Regions from separate parts of the Micrococcus sp. KRD012 genome, predicted to be linked through region 2. Evidence: predicted binding sites of a transcription regulator. Region 2 holds the regulator's gene; the other holds the start of a gene.
The links. Region 2 encodes HrcA, which represses chaperone genes, less so after heat shock. Its sites were predicted from a motif close to TTNGCACTCGNNNNNNNCGAGTGCNAA; they were not measured.
Positions count from the first base shown of each region.

Region 1: the regulator HrcA is predicted to act here: its motif matches at 1,641-1,667, upstream of groL (chaperonin GroEL).

Region 1 is NZ_JABFBB010000002.1:10,568-14,381, reverse strand. It holds gene J1M37_RS00270 (uracil-DNA glycosylase) at 1-58, opposite strand, end outside; gene J1M37_RS00265 (DUF3263 domain-containing protein) at 95-439, shown strand; gene J1M37_RS00260 (LytR C-terminal domain-containing protein) at 443-1,480, shown strand; gene groL (chaperonin GroEL) at 1,801-3,432, shown strand; gene J1M37_RS00250 (DUF4031 domain-containing protein) at 3,543-3,814, opposite strand, start outside.
Region 2 is NZ_JABFBB010000019.1:20,079-23,892, forward strand. It holds gene J1M37_RS07835 (16S rRNA (uracil(1498)-N(3))-methyltransferase) at 1-594, opposite strand, end outside; gene dnaJ (molecular chaperone DnaJ) at 591-1,724, opposite strand; gene hrcA (heat-inducible transcriptional repressor HrcA) at 1,800-2,813, opposite strand; gene J1M37_RS07850 (DUF3097 family protein) at 2,998-3,814, shown strand, end outside.

The DNA of each region.
Region 1 (3,814 bases), on a different contig from region 2:
CGGCCTGCGGGGCGAGGGCCGCCTCCCAGCCCGGATCCAGGGGCGCGATGAACTCCATGCCCCGAGGGTAGACCGGGTGGGTACAGTGGCCGCCATGTCCCACCCCACGCCCGTCTCGCCCGATCCGGCCCCGGACGAGGGTGCCCGCGCGGGGGCGCGGCGGGACGAGCTGACGGACCTGGAGCGTGCGGTCCTGGACCTGGAGGCCGACACCTGGCGGTACGGCGGGGCCAAGGACCACGCCGTCCGTGAGCGTCTGGGGCTGTCTCCGACCGCCTATTATCAGGTGTTGAACGGACTGCTGGACCGTGAGGCCGCCCTGGCCTACCGACCCCTGCTGGTCACGCGGCTGCTGCGCAAGCGCGGCACTCGCAGCCGGGCCCGGAGGGGACCCGCGGATCCGGCGCCGTCCACGCCCGCTTCCCGCCAGGAGAACTGACCCATGGCCTACCAGCCCGACCGCTTCGACGAGGTCCCCGAGTACACGGACCAGCGCGGCGCGCACCGCGAGTCCTTCGCCGCCGCCGGCGCGACCGCCACGGGCGGGGGTCGCCGCCTGAGCCCGCTGCTCTGGGTGGCCGGCCTCGTCCTGCTCGCCGGCCTGTTCGTGGGCGTCGTCCTGCCGTGGCTCACCGGTGACCGCTCGGAGCCCGTCGCCGCCGAGAGCTCGACGACGGCCCCGGCGGCCGAGACGTCGACGTCGGCGTCGGCGTCGGCGTCGTCCGAGTCCTCCTCGGCGTCCTCCGCGTCGGCGTCGACTGCACCCGCGACCGAGTCCCCCACCCCGTCCGAGGACGCGGCGGAGGCGTCCCGTTCCGCGGCCGCGGCCGAGTCCTCGCGGGCGGCGCAGGAGGCGGCCGCCGCCGAGGCCGCCGAGTCCTCTCGAGCCGCCGCCGAGGCCGCCGAGGCCGCCGAGTCGTCCCGTGCCGCCGCCGCGGCACAGGCGGCGGAGGCCTCGCGTTCCGAGGCCGCCGCGCAGTCCGCAGAGGCGTCTCGGTCGGCGGCGGCCGCCCAGGCGGCGGAGTCCTCGCGCGCCGCCGCGTCCCGTTCGGCCGCCCAGGCGGCGGAGTCCTCGCGCGCCGCCGCGTCCCGTTCGGCCGCCCAGGCGGCGGAGTCCTCGCGCGCCGCCGCGTCCCGTTCGGCCGCCGCGGCGGACGCCTCGCGCTCGCAGTCCGCGGCCGCGTCGAGCTCTCGTGCGGCCGCGCAGTCCGCGGCCGTGCGCGGCACCCACGTCACCGTGTACAACGCGACCCGTACCCAGGGCCTCGCCGCCTCCTACGCGCAGCGGCTCACGAGCGCCGGCTACACCTCGGTGGACGCGAAGAACTGGAGCGGCTACGGCATCCAGTCCTCCACCGTCCTGTACAACGGCTCGGCCAACAAGGCCGCCGCCGAGGCGGTCGGCAAGGAGCTCGGCTTCCCGGTCATGCAGACCCCGAACCTGCAGGTGAACGGCGTCGCGGTGGTCGTCACCGGCTGACCCGCCCGCCGTGCGGCCGTGCCGGACGCGCACCCTTCCCGGCCCCCCGGCGGGGCGCCTCCCGAGGCGTTCTGCCGGGGGCCGTCCGCCGTCCGCGGAAGAGCGGGCTCCCGCACCGCGGACCCTTTGCACTCTCCCGGTGCGAGTGCTCATAATGGGGTTAGCACTCCGAAGGCGCGACTGCCAGCCGTACCCCGGTCGGTCCGGCGCCGTGGAGGAGGACCTGTCCACCGATGAGGCCCCCAGGGGCCGTCCGTCGCGGGCATCGGCGCGGGTCAGCCACCAGAAGTAGGAAGCCGACGTCCAGAAAGGACCTGCACATGGCCAAGACCATCGCATTCGACGAAGAGGCCCGCCGCGGCCTGGAGAAGGGCCTGAACACCCTGGCCGACGCCGTGAAGGTGACCCTCGGCCCCCGCGGCCGCAACGTGGTGCTGGAGAAGAAGTGGGGCGCCCCCACCATCACCAACGACGGCGTCTCCATCGCCAAGGAGATCGAGCTCGAGGACCCGTACGAGAAGATCGGCGCGGAGCTCGTCAAGGAGGTCGCCAAGAAGACCGACGACGTCGCCGGCGACGGCACCACCACCGCCACCGTGCTGGCCCAGGCGCTGGTCCGCGAGGGCCTGCGCAACGTGGCCGCGGGCGCCGACCCGCTGTCCCTGAAGCGCGGCATCGAGAAGGCCGTGGAGGCCGTCACCTCTGAGCTGCTCTCCGCCTCCCGCGAGATCGAGACCAAGGACCAGATCGCGGCCACCGCCTCGATCTCCGCCGCGGACAAGCAGATCGGCTCCCTCATCGCCGAGGCCCTGGACAAGGTCGGCAAGGAGGGCGTCATCACCGTCGAGGAGTCCAACACCTTCGGCCTCGAGCTCGAGCTCACCGAGGGCATGCGCTTCGACAAGGGCTACATCTCCGGTTACTTCGTGACCGACGCGGACCGCCAGGAGGCCGTCCTCGAGGATCCCTACATCCTCATCGTCAACTCGAAGATCTCCTCCGTGAAGGACATGGTGGCGATCCTCGAGAAGGTCATGCAGTCGGGCAAGCCGCTGCTGATCATCGCCGAGGACGTCGAGGGCGAGGCCCTGGCCACCCTCGTGGTCAACAAGATCCGCGGCACCTTCAAGTCCGTGGCCGTGAAGGCCCCGGGCTTCGGTGACCGCCGCAAGGCCATGCTCGCCGACATCGCCATCCTCACCGGCGGCCAGGTCATCTCCTCCGAGGTGGGCCTGTCCCTGGAGAACGCCACCCTCGACCTGCTGGGCTCCGCCCGCAAGGTGGTCATCACCAAGGACGAGACCACCATCGTGGAGGGTGCCGGCGACGCCGAGCAGATCGCCGGCCGCGTGGCACAGATCCGCTCCGAGATCGAGAACACCGACTCGGACTACGACCGCGAGAAGCTGCAGGAGCGCCTCGCCAAGCTGGCCGGCGGCGTGGCCGTCATCAAGGCCGGCGCGGCCACCGAGGTGGAGCTCAAGGAGCGCAAGCACCGCATCGAGGACGCCGTGCGCAACGCCAAGGCCGCGGTGGAGGAGGGCATCGTCGCCGGCGGCGGCGTGGCCCTGATCCAGGCCGGCGCCAAGGCGTTCGGCGGCCTGCAGCTCGAGGGCGACGAGGCCACCGGCGCGAACATCGTCAAGGTCGCCATCGAGGCCCCGCTGAAGCAGATCGCCTTCAACGCGGGCCTGGAGCCCGGCGTCGTGGCGGACAAGGTCAAGACCCTCGACGACGGCCACGGCCTGAACGCCGCCACCGGCGAGTACGAGGACCTGCTGGCCGCCGGCATCAACGACCCGGTGAAGGTGACCCGCTCGGCCCTGCAGAACGCCGCGTCCATCGCGGGCCTGTTCCTGACCACCGAGGCCGTCGTCGCGGACAAGCCCGAGAAGGCCGCCGCCGGCGCCGAGGGCATGGACCCGATGGGCGGCATGGGCGGCATGATGTGATCAGCCGCTGAGCCGGCCCGACCCGTTCGGACGCCCAGCCTGCGAGGCCCGTCTCCCCGTCCGGGGAGGCGGGCCTCGCCGCGTTCCGGGCCAGCACCGAGGCGCCCCGCTCAGGCCGACAGCGCGGCTCGTTCCGCCGCCAGATTGCGGCGGGCGGCGGCCTCCCAGCGCGCTCGGCCGGGCGCGGTCCGATACAGCCGCTCGGCGCCCAGCAGGGCGTCCAGCACCGCGCCGCGACCGCGGGCCCAGTCCGCGTCGGACACGTGCGCGTAGTCCCGCCGCACCGCGGCCACGTAGCGGGCGTAGGCCTCGGGGGAGCGGCCGAGGACCTCGAGGTCCGCGTCCGAGAGCACCGCCCCGGCCGCGTCGTGCGGGGCGGGGT
Region 2 (3,814 bases):
GGCGGCCGCGGAGAGCCGCTCCGCGGGCACCGCGGACACCCCGTGCTCCGCGTCCTCGTGCAGCACGAGGACGAGCCGGCCGCCGTCGTCGTCCCGGACCAGCCCGGCGACCGCCGTCCCGGAGACGTGGTCCCGGACCGCGGGCACCCGGGCGCGACGCGCCTGCTTGGCGGCCGCGCGGGCCGTGTCCGCCCACTTCTGGCGGGCCTTGGCGGCCTTGGGACCCTTCCAGCGGACGATCGAGCGCTCGGCCTCCCAGGGCACCACGGCGTCCACGCCGAGCTCGACGGCGGCCTGGACCGCCATGAGATCCCGGTCGCCCTTGGCGAGGGCCTGGACGAGCACGAGCGCCGGGGTGGGCGCCGGCTCCTCCGCCACCGTGTCCAGCCGCACGGTCACCGCGTCCGGGGCGGCCGCGAGCACGGTGCCGTGGCCGAGCGTGCCCGACCCGTCGGCCAGGAGCACGGCCTCCCCGGGGGCCAGGCGCATGGCCGCGGCGGCGTGCCGGGCCTCGGTACCGCCGAAGACGACCTCCGCGCCCGCGCTCGCGCCGGCCAGGGCGCCCGGCTCGAGGTGGAACAGGGGGGCGGTCACAGGTTCCTCAGGTTCTCCCGCAGCCGGGCGAACATGCCCTTGGCCTGGGGCGCGCCGTGCACGACCTCCTCGCCGCGCACCTCGGCCAGGCGCTCCAGGAGCTGGCGCTGCTCGTCGTCCAGGTCGGTGGGCGTGGTGACCACCACGTCCACCTTGAGGTCGCCGCGGCCCTGCCCGCGCAGGCGGCCGACGCCCAGGCCGTGGAGGACCTCGACGTGGCCGGACTGCACGCCCGGGTCCAGGCTGACGGACTGCTTGCCGTCCAGGGTGTCCAGCGTGACGGTGGTGCCCAGGGCCGCGGCGGCCATGGGGACGGTCACGGTGGTGGCCAGGTGGTCGCCCTCGCGGCGGAAGGTCTCGTCCGGGCGGACCGCGATCTCCACGTAGAGGTCCCCGTTCGGGCCGCCGCCCGGGCCGGCCTCGCCGCGGCCGGCGAGGTGGATGCGGGTGCCGTCGTCCACGCCCGCGGGGATGCGCAGGGTCAGCGGCGTCCGGGTGCGGACGCGGCCCTGCCCGTCGCACTCGTGGCAGGGCGTTGGGATGACGGTGCCGAACCCCTGGCAGGCGGGGCAGGCCTCGGTGGCCATGACGGTGCCCAGCAGCGACCGCACGGGGCGCTGGATCATGCCGTGGCCGTGGCAGGTCTGGCAGGTCTCCGGCTGGGTGCCGGGCTCGCAGCACGAGCCCTCGCACCGATCGCAGCGCACGGCCGTGTCCAGCTCGATCGTCTGCTCGCCGCCGAAGACGGCGTCGCGCAGGTCGATCCGCGCGGTCACCAGGGCGTCCTGGCCGCGGCGGGCGCGGCTGGCGGGGCCGCCGCGGCCGCCCTGGCCGGCGGCGTTCATGAAGGTCTCGAAGATGTCGGCGAAGCCCCCGAAGCCGCCCGCCCCGCCGAAGCCGCCCGGGAAGCCGGCCTGGCCGTTCTCGTTGCCCGTCGTGTCGTAGGCCCGGCGCCGGCCCTCGTCCGAGAGCACCTCGTAGGCGTGGGAGATGCGCTTGAACTGCTCGGCCGCCTCCGGGTCGGGGTTGACGTCCGGGTGGTGGGTGCGCGCGAGCTTGCGGTAGGCGCGGCGGATCTCCTCGGTGCTGGCGTCACGGCTGACGCCGAGCGTCTCGTAGTGGTCGGTCACGGTGGGGATTCCTCTCGGGGAGAGCGGGACGTGGGGCGATGCGGGACGGGGCCCGCCAGGACACGCGGAGGCGCGTCAGGTGGTCAGGATGCGGGAGAGATAGCGGGCGATCGCCCGGACGGCGGCCATGGTGCCCGGGTAGTCCATCCGGGTCGGACCGATGACGCCGACCTTCGCCACGGCGCCGGGGCCGTAGGCGGCCGCGACCACCGAGGTGTCCGCGAGCGATCCGGCGTTCTCGGAGCCGATCCGCACGGACACCCCGTGGGCGTCCTGCTCCATCTCCGTGAGCAGGCGCAGCAGCACCACCTGCTCCTCGAGCGCCTCCAGGATCGGCCCGATGGACGCGCCGAAGTCCCCCGGGGAGCGGGCCAGGTTGGCGGTGCCGGCCAGCACGATGCGGTCCTGCCGGCCGGCCTCGAGCAGGTCGTGGACGGCCGCGGCCACGAGGGCGGCGGACTGCCGGTGCTCCGGGCGGACCCGGGTGACGACGTCGTCCACCACGGTGGCCGCCTGCACCGGACCGAGCCCCAGCAGGGCGTCCAGCAGGAGGCCGCGGAGCACGGACAGCTCCGCCTCGTCGACCGGACGGTCCAGCACGGCGTGCCGCTGGTCCACCCGCCCCGTGGACAGGATGAGGACCACGAGCACGCGCGTGGGCGCGAGGGAGACCAGTTCGAGGTGGCGGATCGTGGAGCCGTCCTCGTGGGGGAACTGCGCGACGGCGACCTGCTGGGTCAGCTGGGCCAGGAGGCGCACCGTGGACTCCATCATGTGCTCGGTGTCCGTCTCCGGGTCCAGCAGGGTCCGCACGGCCCGGCGCTCGGCCGGGGACAGCGGCTTCACCTCGGAGAGGCGGTCGACGAACACGCGGTAGCCCTTGTCCGTGGGGACGCGCCCGGCGGAGGTGTGCGGGGCCACGATGAGGCCCTCCTCCTCGAGCGCAGCCATGTCGTTGCGCACGGTCGCGGAGGACACGCCCAGGGCGTGCCGTTCCACGAGCGCCTTGGAGCCCACGGGCTCGCGCAGCGCCACGTAGTCCTCCACGATCGCCTGGAGCACCTGCAGGCGGCGGGGCTGCTCCGACATCTCGGTCCTCCTCTGGTCCGTCGGGATCCGGGGCGACCCCGGAGGTGCCCCTGGCTGGCACTCCGGCGGGTCAAGTGCCAATGCTACCGTCCGACCCGGGGGACGACCCGACCGGCCCGCACGGCTTCGCTCACGGTGATCGCCCGCCCCCGTTGCTACCGTGCTCTCCCATGGACTGGAGCAGCTGGGGCCCCGCGGGCCACGACGACCTGACGCGCCGCCCCGCCCGGACCGTCCCCGATGCGCCCGGACCGTCCCCGATGTGCCCGCCACCCCCGGCACGGTGGTCGAGGACGTGGCCTCCGGGTTCACCGGGGCCGTGATCGGCATCGAGCGCTCCGGCGGCGTGCACGTGGTGGTCCTGGAGGACCGCCGCGGCGTGCGCCGCGGCTTCCCCCTCGGCGGCGGCTTCTGGATCGACGGCGAGCCCGTGACCCTGGTCCCCCCGACCGCCGCGGCCCCGGCGGCGCCGGCCCGCACCGCCTCCGGCTCGCGACGGGTCGAGGGGGCGCGGGCCCGCACCGCCCGCGCCTCTCGCATCTGGGTGGAGGGCGTGCACGACGCCGAGCTGGTGGAGAAGGTGTGGGGCGAGGACCTGCGCCTCGAGGGCATCGTCGTGGAGCCCCTGCACGGCGTGGACGACCTCGCCGGGGCGATCCGTGCGTTCGCCCCCGGTCCGCGGCGCCGGCTCGGGATCCTCGTGGACCATCTCGTCACCGGGTCCAAGGAGGAGCGCCTCGCGGCCGAGGCCATGCGCGTGCCGGGGGCCGCGGGCAACGTGCTCATCCTCGGTCACCCCTACGTGGACGTCTGGCAGGTCATCAAGCCCTCCGTCCTCGGCATCCCCGCGTGGCCCGTCGTGCCGAAGGGGCAGGACTGGAAGACGGGGATCCTGCGGGGACTGGGCTGGCCGCACGGGAGCAAGGAGGCCACGGGGCTGGGGTGGAAGCGGCTGCTCTCCCACGTCACCACGTACGCGGACCTCGAGCCGTCCCTGCTGG